Regions from separate parts of the Comamonas sp. MYb21 genome, predicted to be linked through region 1. Evidence: predicted binding sites of a transcription regulator. Region 1 holds the regulator's gene; each other region holds the start of a gene.
What was found. The regulator sigma-54, encoded in region 1, starts transcription at its own class of promoters, with help from an activator protein. The targets are predictions, from matches to a motif close to TGGCANGNAANCTGCTTT.

Region 2: a site for sigma-54 is predicted at 2,547-2,564, ahead of nirB (nitrite reductase large subunit NirB). Genes of this name have one in related genera too.
Region 3: a site for sigma-54 is predicted at 1,882-1,899, ahead of hmpA (NO-inducible flavohemoprotein). Genes of this name have one in related genera too.
Region 4: a site for sigma-54 is predicted at 2,282-2,299, ahead of WH367_RS04170 (urease subunit gamma). Genes of this name have one in related genera too.

The regions. Positions count from the first base shown of each region.
Region 1 covers NZ_JBBGZC010000011.1:211,446-215,791, forward strand. Annotated here, with positions in the region: gene WH367_RS17835 (hypothetical protein) at 1-20, shown strand, start outside; gene WH367_RS17840 (aspartyl/asparaginyl beta-hydroxylase domain-containing protein) at 152-1,075, shown strand; gene WH367_RS17845 (RNA polymerase factor sigma-54) at 1,149-2,756, opposite strand; gene lptB (LPS export ABC transporter ATP-binding protein) at 2,862-3,638, opposite strand; gene lptA (lipopolysaccharide transport periplasmic protein LptA) at 3,662-4,330, opposite strand.
Region 2 covers NZ_JBBGZC010000002.1:56,003-60,348, forward strand. Annotated here, with positions in the region: gene WH367_RS03240 (CmpA/NrtA family ABC transporter substrate-binding protein) at 1-587, shown strand, start outside; gene ntrB (nitrate ABC transporter permease) at 685-1,566, shown strand; gene WH367_RS03250 (ABC transporter ATP-binding protein) at 1,563-2,396, shown strand; gene nirB (nitrite reductase large subunit NirB) at 2,702-4,346, shown strand, end outside.
Region 3 covers NZ_JBBGZC010000006.1:263,976-268,321, reverse strand. Annotated here, with positions in the region: gene WH367_RS11085 (DUF445 domain-containing protein) at 1-99, opposite strand, end outside; gene WH367_RS11080 (DUF3297 family protein) at 271-522, shown strand; gene hmpA (NO-inducible flavohemoprotein) at 675-1,850, opposite strand; gene norR (nitric oxide reductase transcriptional regulator NorR) at 1,992-3,599, shown strand; gene WH367_RS11065 (FKBP-type peptidyl-prolyl cis-trans isomerase) at 3,685-4,101, opposite strand; gene WH367_RS11060 (pyridoxal-phosphate-dependent aminotransferase family protein) at 4,184-4,346, opposite strand, start outside.
Region 4 covers NZ_JBBGZC010000002.1:277,531-281,876, forward strand. Annotated here, with positions in the region: gene cyoE (heme o synthase) at 1-562, shown strand, start outside; gene WH367_RS04160 (SCO family protein) at 570-1,178, shown strand; gene WH367_RS04165 (urease accessory protein UreD) at 1,217-2,047, opposite strand; gene WH367_RS04170 (urease subunit gamma) at 2,309-2,611, shown strand; gene WH367_RS04175 (HupE/UreJ family protein) at 2,645-3,253, shown strand; gene WH367_RS04180 (urease subunit beta) at 3,268-3,576, shown strand; gene ureC (urease subunit alpha) at 3,626-4,346, shown strand, end outside.

The DNA.
Region 1 (4,346 bases):
TCGCCGCCCAGCCCAAGTAAGCGCGCGGCCCTGGGACGGCTGCAATAGGCCTGCTGCCAGCAGGCCATCAAACCGCCCGGCAGCCCTTGCCGCACGCCAGTTTGCGCTTGCGCAGACAGCCGCCACAGCGCAGTCGCTAAAATCGCTGTCTATGGCAAAAATCATCGTTCTGGCCCTGGTGCTGCTTTTCTTTGGCTGCGGCCTCTACATGCACCTGCGCGGCAAGGTGCGGCACAAGCTGCTGCGCCAGCTGTTTGACCACTCCACCTTTACGGCGCCGTTCAATGTGTTCATGCTGATGTTCAGCAAGGTACCGCGCACGCCCTACCTGCCCACCAGCACCTTCCCCGACCTGGCCCCGCTGCAGGCCCACTGGCGCGAGATCCGCGAAGAGGCCATCGGCCTGCACCAGGCCATGCAGATCAAGGCGGCGGCCAACAACGACGACGCGGGCTTCAACTCCTTCTTCAAGACCGGCTGGAAGCGCTTCTACCTGAAGTGGTATGGCCAGGCCCACCCGTCTGCGATGGAGCTCTGCCCCAAGACCACGGCGCTGGTGCAGGCCATCCCCGGCATCAAGGCCGCCATGTTTGCCGAGCTGCCGCCCGGCGCTAAGCTCAACCTGCACCGCGACCCCTATGCCGGCTCGCTGCGCTACCACCTCGCTGTGCTGGCGCCCAATGACGACCGCTGCATGATCGAGGTCGATGGCACGCCCTACAGCTGGCGCGAGGGCGAAGGCGTGATCTTTGACGAGACCTTCATGCACTGGGCCGAGAACGGCTCCGAAGGCAACCGCATCGTGCTGTTCTGCGATGTCGAGCGCCCGATGACCAATGGCTTTGCGCAGTGGCTCAACCGCTGGCTGGGCACGCATGTGGTGGCTGCTGCCAGCTCGCCCAACAACGAAGGCGATCCGCGCGGCTTCATCAGCCGCATCTTCAAGATCTCGTTCTACATGGGCCAGTACCGCCGCCGCTTCAAGGCCTGGAACAAGACCGCCTACAAGCTCACCAAGTTCGGCCTGATGCTGGCCGTACTGGCCTTGTTCATCTGGTGGCTGTGGCCGAAGTAAATCGGCAGCTTCCACAAGCGAAAACCGCAGTGCCCAGGCAGCTGCGGTTTTTTTATGGTGGCTGAGACTTTGGCTACAGCGCCTTGCGCAAGCTGGCGGGCGGGATGCGCATGGCCTCGCGGTACTTGGCCACCGTGCGGCGCGCGCATTCAATGCCCTGGGCCTGCAGCAGATCGGCGATCTTTGCATCCGACAGCGGCTTCTTCGCGCTTTCCTCGTCGAGCAGCTGCTTGATCAGCGCCTTGACGGCCGTGCTCGACGCGCTGCCGCCGGTCTCGGTGCCCAAGCCCGAGCCAAAGAAGTACTTGAGCTCAAACGTGCCCTGGGGCGTGGCCATGTACTTGGCCGTGGTCACGCGGCTGATGGTGGATTCGTGCAGGCCCAGCTCGTCGGCAATCTCGCGCAGCACCATGGGGCGCATCGCCAGCTCGCCATGCACAAAGAAATTGCGCTGGCGCTCGACGATGGCCTGCGAGACGCGCAAGATGGTGTCAAAGCGCTGCTGGATGTTCTTGATGAACCAGCGCGCCTCCTGCAGCCGCTGCTGCAGTGCGCCATGGCCTTCGCTGCCCTTGTGGCTGCGCAAGGCATTGGCGTAGACATCCTGCACGCGCAGGCGCGGCATCACCTCGGCATTGAGCTGCACGCTGAAACCGGGCACCGGCAGGCCGCGCTCATTGCTGGGTCGCACGATGACATCGGGGATGATGGTGTTGCGGTCCACATCGGCATAGGGCCGGCCGGGGCGGGGTTCGAGCTTGGCGATCAGCGCCAGCGCGCTGCGCACCGCCGCCTCGTTGCAACCGGTCAGCTGCACCAGCTTGCGCACATCACGGCGCGCCAGCAGATCAAGGGACTCCTGGCAGACCAGCAAGGCAGTCTCCAGCGCCAGCGCATCGGCCTCGGGCGTGTCCGAGCCCTCTTCATCCAACAGGCGCTGCTGGGCCTTGATCTGCAGCTGCATGCACTCGGACAGGTTGCGCGCGCCCACACCAATCGGCTCCAGGCTTTGCAGCAAGCGCAGCGCCACGGTCAGGTGGTGCAGCAGCGCCTCGTAGCGCTCGGGGTCCGAAGCATCGCCAAAGCTTTGCGCGAGCTCGGCCAGCGTTTCTTCGAGGTAGCCGTCGTCGTTCAGCGATTCGATCAGAAAGTAGAGCGCGGCCCGGTCTTCCTGGCACAGGCGCAGCGACAAGGCCTGGCGGTGCAGCACATCCTGCAGGCTCAGGTGCTCGCTGCGCCGGTCGGACATCGGCGTCTCGTCGTCATCATCGCCTGCGCTGGAGCGGGCGGGCAGATCGCCGCCCCACTCTTCCCAGTCCGATGCCGAATCGCCGGCAGCGGCCTCGGCATCGACGCCGGTTTCCTTGCCCGCAGCAAAATCCAGCGGCTGGTCGGAGGTTCCGGGCTCGAAATCGCTGCTGTTGCTGGTGTCGGCGCTGGCAGCAGTATCGGCAGCCTTGTCGGCTGCTTCTGCAGCCTCGGCAGATTCAGCGGCGTCTTTACCGGCTTCGGCCTCGGGGGCCTCTTCGCCCTCGCGCTCCAGAAACGGGTTTTCGTCGAGCATCTGCTCGACTTCCTGCGTCAGCTCCTGCGTGGACAGCTGCAGCAGGCGAATCGACTGCTGCAACTGGGGCGTTAGGGTCAGGTTCTGCGATACGCGCAGCGACAGCGACGGCATCATGGCTGCGCCTTTGCAGCGGCTGCGGCAGTTGGCAACAGATCAGCCCTACCGGGCCCGCAGCGCGGGTCGGTAGCTTGGCTGGCACGCCCGCCAAGGCGTGCGGTGTCACATACGGAAATGTTCACCCAGATACACCCTCCGGACCTCTGCGTTCTCCACAATCTCTTGCGGCGTCCCGGCGGCCAGCACCTTGCCATCGCTGATGATGCAGGCATGGTCACAGATACCCAGGGTTTCGCGCACATTGTGGTCGGTGATCAGCACGCCAATGCCGCGCTCCTTGAGGAAGGCGACAATGCGCTGGATCTCGATCACGGCGATGGGGTCGATGCCGGCGAAGGGCTCGTCGAGCAAGATAAAACGGGGCTGGGTGGCCAGTGCACGGGCGATCTCGACGCGGCGGCGCTCGCCCCCGGACAGCGCCACCGACGGTGACTCGCGCAGGTGCTCGACCCGCAGCTCCTGCAGCAGCGCGGTGAGCTGGCGCTCGACCTCGGCGCGCGAGAGCGGCTTGCCATGCTCATCCTTTTGCAGCTCCAGCACGGCGCGCACATTGTCCTGCACGCTGAGCTTGCGAAAGATCGAGGCTTCCTGCGGCAGGTAGGACAGGCCCAGCTGCGAGCGCTGGTGGATCGGCATATTGGCCACCGACTGCCCATCGATGCGGATATCCCCGCCATCGCTGCGCACCAGGCCCACGATCATGTAGAACGAGGTGGTCTTGCCCGCGCCATTGGGGCCGAGCAAACCCACCACTTCGCCCTTGCGCACCGACAGCGATACATCCTTGACCACCTTGCGGCTGCCATAGGACTTCTCCAGGTGCAAGACCTCCAGCTGGCTGCGGTGGTCGCTGTTGGCGACCCGGGCATTGACGGAAATGGTCGACGAGTTTTCTGCCACGGTTACTTGGCTCCGTCGTTCAGTTGGGTGCTGGGGCGCAATGGCGTCTTGTCATCGGCAGCGGGCTTGGCCGGGGCGCTGGCCTTGTCGTCCGCCTTGCCGTCGGCCTTGGGCGTCAGGATCACGCGCACGCGGTCCTTCTTGGGCGCGCCGGGCTTGGGATCGGCCGCCGCCTGGGCACCCTTTTGGCCGGAGACCGTGAAGGTGTCGCTCAGGTTGTTGTAGACGATCAGCGGGCCACTGACCTGGTCGGTCAACGTGGTCTCGCGGTAGCGGCGCAGCTCGCCACGGCGCTCAAAGTGCACGGTGTCGTCGCGGCCGTTATAGGTGATGACCTCGCCTTCGCCTTCGACGAACTCGTCGGGCGCGCCAGGGGCGGAATCCCGCTTTTGGCGGAAGAACGCGAGCTTGCCCGGCGCAGCGGTGACCACGCCGTGCTGGAAGCCGTCGCGGTCCTGGCTCACGGTCAGCTGCGCGCCACGGATGATGATGGTGCCCTTGGTCACCACCACATTGCCCGTGAAGACACTGGTCTGCTTGAGTTCATCGTGGCGGCCATCGTCCGCCTCGATGTTCATGGGCTTGGTGCGGTCTGCACGCTCGGCGTGCGACAGCAGCGGCACGGCCAGGGCCACTGCCACCAACAAAGTGTTAAAAATACGGTGTCTCATAAGGCATGAATCTTGC
Region 2 (4,346 bases), on a different contig from region 1:
ACCGCGCGATCATGGATGGCATCGGCATCACGGCCGTCACCACCCAGGACATCTGGCGTGACCACCCGGAAAAGGTGCTGGGCTGCACGCAGGACTTTGTCAGCCGCCACCCCAATACCGCACGCGCGGTGACCATGGCCATCCTGGAGGCGGGCCGCTGGATCGATGCCAGCCTGCAGAATAAGCAGAAGATGGCCGAGACCATTGCCGGCAAGGCCTATGTGAACACCAGCGTCGATGCCATCAACCAGCGCATTCTGGGCCGCTACCAAAACGGCCTGGGCAAGACCTGGGACGACCCCAACCACATGAAGTTCTTCGCCGATGGCGAGGCCAGCTACCCCTATCTGTCCGATGGCATGTGGTTCCTCACCCAGCACAAGCGCTGGGGTTTGCTCAAGAGCCACCCTGACTACCTGGCCGTTGCCAAGAAGATCAACCAGACCGCCCTGTACAAGGAAGCGGCTGCGCAGCTGAAGATCGCCGTGCCCAAGTCGGACATGCGCAGCAGCCAGCTGATCGACGGCAAGGTCTGGGATGGCTCGGACCCCGCCAAGTACGCCGACAGCTTTGCCATCAAGGCCTGACAAGGAGAGCCCCATGCCCGCTGCATTGCGAGAGAGTGTTTCGCCCCTGCCCACGCCGGCCCCAGCCGAGCGCAAGGTGTTGTCCATCCATGAGCACATGGCGCGGAGTTTGCCGGTGGTAGCGGGCAGCCAGCCTGCTGCTGCCACGCCTGCCGTGCCTGCCGCCGCCAAGCGCGATATGGCTGCCCTTTGGCAGCAGCGCTTTGGCGCGCTGGTGCAAAGCCTGCTGCCGCCCGTGCTGGGCTTTGGCCTGCTGCTGGTGCTGTGGTCCATCATCGCCCAGGGCAACCCCGGCATTCCGGGCCCGCAGGAGACCTGGACCCAGGCGCAGGAGATTTTTCGCGATCCCTTCTACCGCAACGGCCCCAATGACCAGGGCGTGGGCTGGAACGTGCTGGCCTCGTTGCAGCGGGTGAGCATCGGCTTTGGCCTGGCGGCACTGGTCGGCATTCCGCTGGGCTTTGTCATTGGCCGCTTTGACTTTCTCTCGCGCATGTTCAACCCGGTGATCAGCCTGCTGCGCCCGGTCTCGCCCCTGGCCTGGCTGCCCATTGGCCTGCTGGTGTTCAAGGGCGCGAACCCGGCGGCAATCTGGACCATCTTCATCTGCTCGATCTGGCCGATGGTGATCAACACGGCCGTAGGCGTGCAGCGCGTGCCGCAGGACTATATGAATGTGGCGCGGGTGCTGAACCTCAGTGAATGGAAGATTGCCACGACCATCCTCTTCCCCGCCGTGCTGCCCTATATGCTGACGGGCGTGCGCCTGGCCGTCGGCACCGCCTGGCTGGTGATCGTTGCTGCCGAGATGCTGACCGGTGGCGTGGGCATTGGCTTTTGGGTCTGGGACGAGTGGAACAACCTCAATGTCAAGAACATCATCATTGCGATCTTTGTCATCGGCCTCGTGGGCCTACTGCTGGAATGGGCGCTGATCCGCCTGGCTTCGGCATTCACTTTTGAGGAGGTCAAGGCATGACGCCCAACACGCTCAACATCCCCGCCACGCCCCAGGGCAAGTACATCGAGATCCAGCAGGTGGCGCAAAGCTTCAAGACCGCCAAGGGCCTTTTTCAGGCGCTGCAGGGCATCAACCTGGAGATTGCCCAGGGCGAGTTTGTCAGCCTGATCGGCCACTCGGGCTGCGGCAAATCCACATTGCTGAACCTGATTGCCGGGCTCACCAGCCCCAGCGAAGGCACCTTGCTCTGCGCCAACCGCGAGATCAAGGGGCCGGGGCCGCAGCGCGCCGTCGTGTTCCAGAACCATTCGCTGCTGCCCTGGCTCACCTGCTGGGCCAATGTGCACCTGGCAGTCGAGCGGGTGTTTGGCGCGCGCGAGCACAAGGCCCAGCTCGCCGCCCGCACCGATGCCGCGCTGGCGCTGGTGGGCCTCACGCATGCTGCGCACAAGCGCCCCGGTGAGATCTCGGGCGGCATGAAGCAGCGCGTGGGCATTGCCCGGGCGCTGTCGATGGAGCCGCAGGTGCTGCTGATGGACGAGCCCTTTGGCGCCCTCGATGCCTTGACCCGTGCCAAGCTGCAGGACGAGCTGCTGGAGATCGTTGCGCGCACGCGCAGCACCGTGGTGATGGTGACCCATGATGTGGATGAAGCCGTGCTGCTGTCCGACAAGATTGTGATGATGACCAATGGGCCGGCTGCGACGATTGGCGAGGTGCTGACGGTACCGCTGGCCCGCCCGCGCAACCGGGTGGCGCTGGCCGAGGATGCGCAGTACCAGACCTGCCGCAAGGCGGTGATCGATTTTCTCTACACCCGCCAGGTGCATGTGGAGAAGGTGGCCTGATAAAGCCTACTTAGCTAGCAACAGGCGCTTCATAGGGAGCGCCTTTTTTGTGCACGCAAATGAGGCAGGGCGGCGCCAGTGTGGCACCGAGGCAGCACAAAAAATGTGCACAGGCGATGCGCGGCTGCGGGCGCGCTTCGACAGCCAACTTGGTATGGAACTTGCATAGCTCTTGGCGTGGCCATGGCGGCCACCGGGTGGTGGTGCACAGTGGCGCTACCGTCCAAAGACAAAGACGTCTAAGCGCGCATGCCTGGCATGCGGCGCCTAGACGTCTTTTTTTTGTGCTGCCCACGGGAAATGCTATGAAAAAAATCAAGTTGGTCATGGTTGGCAACGGTATGGCGGGTGTGCGTGCGCTCGAAGAGCTGCTTGCGCTGGCACCGGATCTGTACGAGATAACGGTATTTGGCGCAGAGCCCCACCCCAACTACAACCGCATCCTGCTGTCGCCGGTGCTGGCGGGCGAGCAGACCCTGGATGACATCGTGCTCAACGACTGGCGCTGGTACGAGACGCATGGCGTGCGCCTGCATGCCGGCTGCACGGTGCATGCGGTGGACCGCGCCCGCCGTGTGGTGCATGCCCGCAATGCCGATGGTGAGGCGGTGACGGCCGACTACGACCGGCTGATTCTGGCAACGGGCTCCAACCCCTTCATGCTGCCCATTGCGGGCAAGGAGCTGCAAGGCGTGCTGGCCTACCGCGATATTGCCGATACCCAGGCGATGATCGATGCGGCCCGGCACTGGCGCCATGCGGTGGTCATTGGCGGCGGCCTGCTGGGGCTGGAGGCGGCCAATGGCCTGATGAAGCGCGGCATGCAGGTGGCAGTGGTGCATGCCGGCGAGTGGCTGATGGAGCGGCAGTTGGATGACCAGGCCGGGCAGCTGCTGAAGAAATCGCTGATCGAGCGGGGTATGCAGTTTTTCATGCAGGCGCAGACGCAGGAGTTGCTGGGCAACGCCGAAGGCCGGGTGCGTGCGCTGCGCTTTGCCGATGGCCGCGAGATCGAGGCCGATCTGGTGGTGATGGCCGTCGGCATCCGCCCCAACACGGCGCTGGCCGAGGCCATGCACCTGCATGTGAACCGGGGCATTGTCGTCAGCGACACCATGCAGACCATCACCGACCCGCGCATCTATGCGGTGGGCGAGTGCGCCGCGCACCGGGGCATTGCCTATGGCCTGGTGGCGCCTTTGTTTGAGCAGGGCAAGGTGCTGGCCAACCACCTGGCCGAGATGGGCATTGGCCGCTACCAGGGCTCGCTCACCTCCACCAAGCTCAAGGTCACCGGCATTGATCTGTTCTCGGCCGGGGATTTCCAGGGTGGGGAGGGCACCGAGCAGATCGTGCTGAGCGACCCCTACTCGGGCGTCTACAAAAAGCTGGTGATCAAGGAAGACCGGCTGGTGGGCGCGTGCCTCTATGGCGACACGGTCGATGGCAGCTGGTACTTCAAGCTGCTGCGCGAAGGCCGCAGCGTGGCCGATATCCGCGACAAGCTGATGTTTGGCGAATCCAACCTGGGCGATGCCGGCCACCAGGGCCAGAACAAGGCTGCCGCACTGGCCGATGGCGACGAGGTCTGCGGCTGCAATGGCGTGAGCAAGGGCGCCATCTGCAAGGCCATCAAGGACAAGGGCCTGTTCACCCTGGATGACGTGCGCAAGCACACCAAGGCCAGTGCCAGCTGCGGCTCCTGCACCGGCCTGGTTGAGCAGATCATCATGTTTACCGTGGGTGGGGATTATTCGGCATCGCCCAAAACCAAACCCATGTGCGGCTGCAGCGACCACGGCCACCAGGCGGTGCGCGATGCGATCCGCGAGCAGCGGCTGCTGACGACCGACAGCGTCTTTCGCTTCATGGAATGGAAGACACCCAATGGCTGCGCCAGCTGCCGCCCGGCCATCAACTACTACCTGATCAGCACCTGGCCCAAGGAGG
Region 3 (4,346 bases), on a different contig from region 1:
CACGATGAACAGCAAGGCCACCAGCAGCAGCAGCAGCAAGGGGGTGAGCTTGGCGCGGCGCAGCAAACGCTGCTGCTCGTCGGTCAGTAGCAAAGGCATGGCGACCACTGTAGCGGCAAGCAGCGGGCCTTGCCAAGTCAGCCAACTGCGCGGTTTGCCTGCCTCTTGCCTGCCATCTCCCCTCGTTTCCCTCCACCATGCGAGGTGCCGCCAAAGTGTGGACAATGGCGGCCTGTGCGGCCCAGGGCCGCGTTCTCTTCTGCACCAACCATGACCGATACCACTGCCCGCCCCGAACTGCCCGACCACCTGTCCATCGACCCCAAGAGCCCGCACTTTGTGCGCGAGGTCTTCAACCATGACATCGGCATCCGCTTCAACGGCACCGAGCGGGTGGATGTCGAGGAATACTGCGTGAGCGAAGGCTGGGTCAAGGTGCCCGCCGGCAAGACCGTGGACCGCAAGGGCAAGCCCCTGCTGATCAAGCTCAAGGGCAAGGTCGAGGCCTATTACAAGGACTGAGTCCTGGGCTGATCGCCCCCCGCTGGGCTGCATAGAATGCGGCCCGTAAAACGAAAACCCGACCCAGGCGGGCCTTTCAAGGCGAGCATGGCTCGGGTTTTTGTATGTGGCGCGGTCGATGCCGCGCGCCTCAGCGCTTCAGAAGCTTGCGATCAGGCCAGCGCCTCGGCCGGGCCAAAGAACTCATAGCGCACCTGGGCATCGGGCACGCCGAGCTTGCGCAGCGAGGCCTTGACCGAGCGCATAAAGGGCTTGGGGCCAAGAAAGTAGACATCGGCATCGCGCGAGGCCGGCAGCCACTGGCCCAGCAGGTCCTCGGTCAGATGGCCCTGGGCAGCCACCGCCTCGCCGTCGGCCACCTTGTCGTACACATAGAGCGGCTGCAGCTGGCGGTGCGCCTGGGCCAGCGCATCGATTTGCGGGCGGAAGGCATGCACGGCGCTGTCCCGGGCGCAGTGGATAAAGGTGATGGGGCGCTCGGTCTGCAGCGCGGCTTCGAGCATCGGCAAGGTGGGGGTGATGCCCACGCCACCGCTGATCAGCACCAGCGGGCGCTCGCTCGCCTGCAAGGTGAAATGGCCGGCCGGTGCAAACAGCTCCAGGGTGTCGCCCACTTGCAGGTCATGCAGGTAGTTGGAGACCTTGCCACCGGGCTCGCGCTTGACGCTGATGCGGTAGCTGCGGCCATTGCTCGGGGCCGACAGCGAGTAGTTGCGGCGCTGCTCGGTGCCACCCACGATGGCGCGCAGGCCGATGTACTGGCCCGGCTGGTGGGTGATCACGGCCTTGCCGTCCACCGGCTCCAGGTAGAAGGAGCTGATCTCGGCGCTCTCGGCCACCTTCTGCACCAGCTTGAAGCTCCGCGCACCGCGCCAGCCGCCTTCAGCATGGGCAATGTCGTCATAGGCCTTGGCCTCGGCAGCGATCAGGATGTCGGCCAGCTGGGTGTAGGCAGCGGCCCAGGCATCGATCACCGCATCGGTGGCAATTTCGGCGCCCAGCACCTCGCGGATCGCGCGCAGCAGGCAGCTGCCAACGATCTGGTACTGGTCCGGCTGCACCTGCAGCGCCACATGCTTGTTGATGATCTGGGCGGGCAGGTCGCCCAGGTTCTCCAGCTTGTCGATGTGCTTGGCGTACATCAGCACGCTATGGGCCAGTGCGCGGGGCTGGGCACCGCTTTGCTGGTGGGCCTGGTTGAACAGCGGGCGCACCTCGGGGTACTCGCTCAGCATCATTTGGTAGAAATGCGTGGTCAGCGCTTCCCCGCCGGTCTCCAGCAGCGGGACGGTGGCCTGGATGATCTGTTTTTGGCTATCGCTCAGCATTTAACTCTCCTTGCATGTGGTTGGTCTTGACAATGCATGCAGCGTGCCAACACCGTGTTTGTGGAATATCAATACCTTGCACAATGCATGCAGTCATACTGACATCACCTAAATGCTGTGTTTTTGACACCCCGAGTCGTTTTGACATCCTCCAAAATCCTCAACGCCGTGATTCCGCTGGTGGCCGATCTGGCCCAGGAGCTGCCCGAGCGCGAGCGCCTGCGCCGCCTGCTCGCGGCCCTGCGCACCTTGTTGCCCGCCGATGCGGTGGCGCTGCTGCGCCTCAACGGCGAGTGGCTGGAGCCCGTGGCCATCGATGGCCTGGTGCCCGATACCCTGGGCCGGCGCTTCAAGGTGGCCGAGCACCCGCGCCTGGCCCAGCTGCTGGCCGCTGGCCAGGCCATGCGCTTTGCGCCCGACAGCCCCCTGCCCGACCCCTATGACGGCCTGATCACCACCCCGGGTGAGCTGCATGTGCATGACTGCATGGGCTGCGTGCTGCAGACCGGCGGCCTCGCCTGGGGCCTGTTGACCCTGGATGCGCTGGAGCCCGACCGTTTTGCCGATGGCAATGCGCTCGAACTGCTGCAGGCCTTCAGCAACCTGGCTGCCGCCACGGTGGCCACGGCCGAGCGGGTGCAGCAGCTGTCCCAGGCCGCCCGCAGCGCCAGCGCGCCGGCGCCGCGCAACCCGGGCGCGGATCGCAGCCGCCAGATCCTGGGCACCAGCCCTGCGATCCGCCAGCTGCAAAGCAGCATTGCGCTGGTCGCCGCCAGCGACCTGTGCGTGCTGATCACCGGCGAGACCGGCACCGGCAAGGAGCTGGTCGCCCAGGCCGTGCATGCGCAGTCGCCGCGCGCGGCACAACCGCTGGTCAGCATCAACTGCGCCGCCCTGCCCGACAACCTGGTCGAGAGCGAGCTGTTCGGCCATGTGCGCGGCGCCTTCACCGGCGCGTTGAGCGAGCGGCGCGGCAAGTTTGAGCAGGCCCAGCATGGAACTCTTTTCCTCGACGAGGTCGGCGAGCTGTCGCTGTCGGTGCAGGCCAAGCTGCTGCGCGTGCTGCAAAGCGGCCAGCTGCAGCGCCTGGGCTCGGACCGCGAGCACCAGGTCGATGTGCGCGTGATCGCCGCCACCAACCGCGACCTGGCCGCCGAAGTGCAGGCCGGCCGTATGCGCGCCGATTTCTACCACCGCCTCTGCGTCTACCCGGTCGTGGTGCCGCCGCTGCGTGCGCGGGACAGCGACACCCTGGTCCTCGCCGGCTGCTTTCTGGAAGAGAACCGCGCCCGCCTGCAGCTGGGCGGTCTGCGGCTCGATGCCGCCGCCCAGGCCGCCCTGCTGCGCTACCCCTGGCCTGGCAATGTGCGCGAGCTGGAGCACTGCATCAGCCGCGCCGTGCTCAAGGCGCTCAGCCGCACCCTGGGCCAGCGCAAGGACAGCAGCAAGCCGCGCATGCTGAGCATTGGCGAGGAAGACCTCTGGGACGGCGCCGCCGCCGCACCGCTGCCGCCCGGCCAGCAGGCAACGGGCCTTATCGCGCCGCTACCCGCTGCCGAAGTGGCCGAAGGGCTAGCCGCCAGTGCCGAGACCTTGGGCCTGCGCGCCCAGGTGGAACGCTACGAGCGCCAGCTGCTCAGCGCCAGCCTGGCCCGCCATAACGGCAACTGGGCGGCAGCCGCGCGCGAGCTGCAGCTGGACCGCGCCAACCTGCAGCGGCTGGCCAAGCGGCTGGGGGTGGAGCGCTGAGCCGTCAATGCACCCATCGCCTAAACAACAAAAAGCCTCCGCGCCAGCAAGACGCGAAGGCTCTACAGCGTGTGGGAAGCGCGGCTTAGCGGCCCTTGACGCCCAGCAGTTCCACTTCAAAGTTCAAGGTGGCGTTCGGCGGGATCACGCCGCCCGCGCCACGGGCGCCATAGGCGATGGAGGCCGGGCAGGTCAGCTTGGCCTTGCCGCCGACCTTCATCAGCTGCAGACCTTCGGTCCAGCAGGGGATCACGCCACCCAGCGAGAACTCGATCGGCTCACCGCGCTTGTAGGAGCTGTCGAACTCCTTGCCGCTGTCGGGGAAGGTGCCCTTGTAGTGCACCTTGACGGTATCTTCCTTCTTGGGGCTGACGCCGGTGCCGTCCTTGATGCTTTCAAACACCAGGCCGCTCTTGGTCGTCACAGGCTTGCTTTGTGCCTGGGCGAAGCCAGCGGTCAGGGCGATGGCAGCGAACAAGGCGCTGGCGGTCAATGCTTTCATGGCGAAATCCAATCCAATGTTCTTCAGAAAAACCAGCATTCTGCACCCGTATAGCAGGTGCAGAACACGTTAAAAACACAAGTTAACCCTTGATACCCAAACCATCGAGCGCCTGGCGCAAGTGGCCCACGGTGCGATCGACGTTGTGCCATTTGTCCAGGCCAAACAGGCCGATGCGGAAGGTCTTGAACTCCGGCCCTTCGTCGCACATCAGCGGCACGCCAGCGGCGGTCTGCAGGCCCACG
Region 4 (4,346 bases), on a different contig from region 1:
TCTGATCGTCTGGATCAATGCCATCACGATGTGGCTGACCTTTGCGACCTTTGTCGGTTATGCCGTCATCTACACGGTGATCCTCAAGCCGCTGACGCCGCAGAACATCGTGATCGGTGGCGCATCGGGCGCGATGCCCCCCGTGCTGGGCTGGGCCGCGATGACCGGCGATGTCTCGCCCCAGGCACTGCTGCTGTTTTTGATCATCTTCCTGTGGACGCCGCCGCACTTCTGGGCACTGGCGCTGTACCGGGTCGAGGACTACCGCAAGTCCGGCCTGCCGATGCTGCCGGTCACCCATGGGAACTATTACACCCGCGTGCAGGTCTTGCTCTACACCGTGGTCTTGTTTGCCGCCGGCCTGCTGCCCTTCATCATCCAGATGAGCTCCTGGATCTACCTGGTGGCCGCAGTCGTGCTGGGTGCCGGGTTCTTTGGCTATGCCTTTGCGCTGTGGCGCAATTACTCCGATGCGCTGGCGCGCAAGACTTTCCGTTTTTCGCTGGTCTACCTCAGCCTGCTGTTTGTGGCGCTGTTGGTGGACCACTATGTGAGCTGGTAAATCTGCAATGAACAAGCGCAATGCCCTTCGCTGGCTGGCGGGCTCGGCCATGCTGGCCTCGGCCGCCGGTGTCCTCACCGCCTGTAAATCCAAGGCCGATTTCAACGCCATCGACCTGACCGGCAGCAAGGAGTATGGGCAGGACTTCTCCATGCCCGACCAGCATGGCCAGCGCCGCAGCATGGCGGATTTCCAGGGCAAGGTCGTGCTGGTGTTCTTTGGCTTTACCCAGTGCCCCGATGTCTGCCCGACCACCCTGGGTGACCTGGCCGCCGTCAAGCAAAAGCTCGGCGCCAAGGGTGACAAGCTGCAGGTGATCTTTGCCTCGGTCGATCCCTCCCGCGACACGCCCGAGATTCTGCAGGCCTACCTGGCCAACTTTGACCCCAGCTTTCTGGCGCTGCGCGGCAGCGACGAGGAAACGGCCAAGATGGCCAAGGACTTCAAGGTCTACTACAAGCGGGTCGAGGGCCAGACCCCGGGCAGCTACACGATGGACCACACTGCGGGTGACTACATCTTCGACTCCGAAGGCCGCCTGCGTCTGTACAGCCGCTATGGCACGCCAGTCGATACCCTGGCCAAGGACATTGAGCAGCTGATCGACGGCGCTTAAGCGCTTACACGCTTAACAGCGCAGGGCAAGCGCTGCACTCACATCGACCAGATACGCGGCCGCTGCGCTGGCAAGCCCCAGAGGCTGCTGCGCCAGTGGCCCCAGACCGTCTTCCACAGCTGCATGGCAGGCTCCACCACGGGCGCCAGGCCACGCAGCACCAGCATGTGCTCGTTGGGTGCGGTCACCCCGGCCATCAACTCCACTGGGGCAGTATCTAGCAACATTTGGGTGCTCTCCAGCAGCGCTTCGCGTTGCGCGCGGGTGATCGGCGAGCCGCTGGCATAGAGCAAGCTGCCCATGCAGCGCTGGCCCGCCAGGCCCAGCCGGCCGTTGAGCAGCAACTCATCATCGGCCCGGATGCGGCCCCGTTCCAGAAAATGCCCCGGCCAGGCGATGTGCTGTGAAAACACGCCCTGGGTAAAGGGCTGACCGGCCAGCGGCAGGCCCAGCGCGGTGATGTCCCAGGTCAGCAGCTCGGCTCCCGGTGCCAGTTCCATCTGCAGCTCATTGGCCGCGTCGCAGGCATTGTAGGCAATGGCCTCCAGCGGCAGCCATTCCAGCCGGGCGCCGGCCTGCAGCTTAAGGCGGGTGCGCTGCAAGGCCGGCTGGCCATTGCTCTTGTAAAAGCGCGTCGCGCCCGGCGTGGTGATGAGCGCATGCGCGCCCGCCTCTACCTCCACCGAGATATCCAGCACATCGCCCCCCACCAGGCCACCGGGCGGGTGCACCAGCACGTTGTGGCAAATGCCTGGGCCTTCGGGGTAGAGGCTTTTGAGAATGCGCAGCGGGCCATCGTGGCTGAACTGCACTGACGTCTTGCCGGCTTGCTGGCCGTAGCGCAGGTCTAGTTGGGCATGCCAGCTCATGGCTGCGGCTGGTGCTGAATGCCCGCTGGGCAGCAGGGCCCAAGGGCCGGGATTGGAGGTGAGTAGGGTGCGCAAGACATGGCTGGGGTTTTGCAAGCCACGTGCCAGGAACTGCACCGCTCTGGGGTGCTGGCTGTGCTGAATTGGTGCATGCGCGGCAGGTCTGCATGCTTGTGGTGCAAGGAGCAGAGGATGCAGCACGGAAAGCGTGCATGCCCTGCCGCTGCAGCGCCTTGGCATGTGCCTTGCTTTGCACTAGGTATGGAACTGACACCTCGCGAAAAAGACAAGCTGCTGATCTTTACCGCCGCCTTGCTGGCCGAGCGGCGCCTGGCCCGGGGGCTCAAGCTGAACTACCCCGAGGCGGTGGCGCTGATCAGCGCCTTTGTGATGGAGGGCGCGCGCGATGGCAAAACGGTTGCCCAGTTGATGAGCGCTGGCCGCACGGTGCTCACGCGCGCCGATGTGATGGAGGGCATCCCCGAGATGATTGCCGATATCCAGATCGAGGCGACCTTTCCCGATGGCACCAAGCTCGTCACCGTGCATGAGCCCATTGTCTGAATCCCCTCTTTTCCCTTGCGCAAGCCTAGCACCATGAACTTCAAGAAACTCTCTGCCACCGTGGCGGCTGCCGCTGCCGCCTTGCCCCTGTCCGCACTTGCCCATGTGGGCAGCGACGGCGGCGGCCACCATGGCTTTTTGAGCAGCTTTGGCCATGCCTTTGCCCACCCGTTTACCGGCGCGGACCATATGGCGGCGATGCTGGCCGTGGGCGCCTGGAGTGCGCTGACGGTGACGCCCGCCTGGCGCGCCCCGGCCGCCTTTGTGGCCCTGCTGGTGGCGGGGGCGCTGGCAGGTTTTGCCGGTCTGTGGGTGCCCGGCGTGGAGCCGATGATTGCCGCATCGGTGCTGGTGCTGGGCCTGCTGGTGGCGGTGCAAAAGCAGATGCCCTGGGTGCTGGCCGCTGCGCTCGCCGGGGTGTTTGCGTTTTTCCATGGCGCGGCCCACGGCTTTGAGCTGGCGGCCGATTCTGCGCTGGCATCGGCAGGGGCCCTGGCGGGCATGGCGCTGGGCTCGGCCCTGCTGCATGTCGGCGGCATGGTGCTGGGCAAGGCCCTGATGCAGCGCCACCGCTGGCTGGCCAAGTTGGCAGGCGGCGCCACCGCGGTCTTGGGCGCGGCCATGCTGACGCGCCTGGCCTGACGAGGAGCCGCAACATGATCCCAGGTGAACTACTGCTGAATGACGGCGAACATGTGCTGAACCCGGGGCGCCGCACCGCCACGCTGGTGGTGCACAACGCCAGCGACCGGCCCATCCAGGTCGGCTCGCACTACCACTTTGCCGAGACCAATGCCGGCCTGGTCTTTGACCGCCAGGCGGCGCATGGCATGCGACTGCATATTGCCAGCGGCATGGCGGTGCGCTTTGAGCCCGGCCAGCAGCGCACGGTGGAGCTGGTGGATGTTGGCGGCGAGCGGCAGATCTACGGTTTTCGCGGCCTGGTGCAAGGGGCGCTGGAATGAGGCCCGGCATGCTGTGCCTGTGCCCAGGTTCTAAGACAGGATGGTTCTGATGGCAACGATGGACAGACGCGCATACGCAGAGACCTATGGGCCCACGGTGGGTGACCGCCTGCGCCTGGCCGATACCGAACTGGTCGTGCAGGTGGAGCAGGACTTTACCCTGCGCGCGGGCGGCTATGGCGAAGAGGTGAAGTTTGGCGGTGGCAAGACCATCCGTGACGGCATGGCGCAAAGCCAGCGCAGCAGTGCGCAGGACGCGATGGACACGGTGCTGACCAATGCGCTGATCATCGACCACTGGGGCATCGTCAAGGCAGACATTGGCCTGAAGGCCGGCCGCATTGCCGCGATTGGCAAGGCCGGCAACCCGGACACGCAGCCAGGTGTGGACATCATCATCGGCCCAGGCACCGAGATCATCAGCTGCGAAGGCATGGTCGTCACCGCTGGCGGCATCGACACGCACATCCACTTCATCGCGCCCCAGCAGATCGAGGAGGCGCTGACCAGCGGCGTGACGACGATGATTGGCGGCGGCACCGGCCCGGCCACCGGCACCTTTGCGACGACCTGCACGCCCGGCGCCTGGAACATGGAGCGCATGCTGCAGGCGGCCGATGCCTTCCCGATGAACCTGGGTTTTCTGGGCAAGGGCAATGCGAGCTTGCCGCTGGCCCTGCATGAGCAGATCGATGCCGGCGCGATTGGCCTCAAGCTGCACGAGGACTGGGGCAGCACGCCAGCGGCCATCGACAACTGCCTGGACGTGG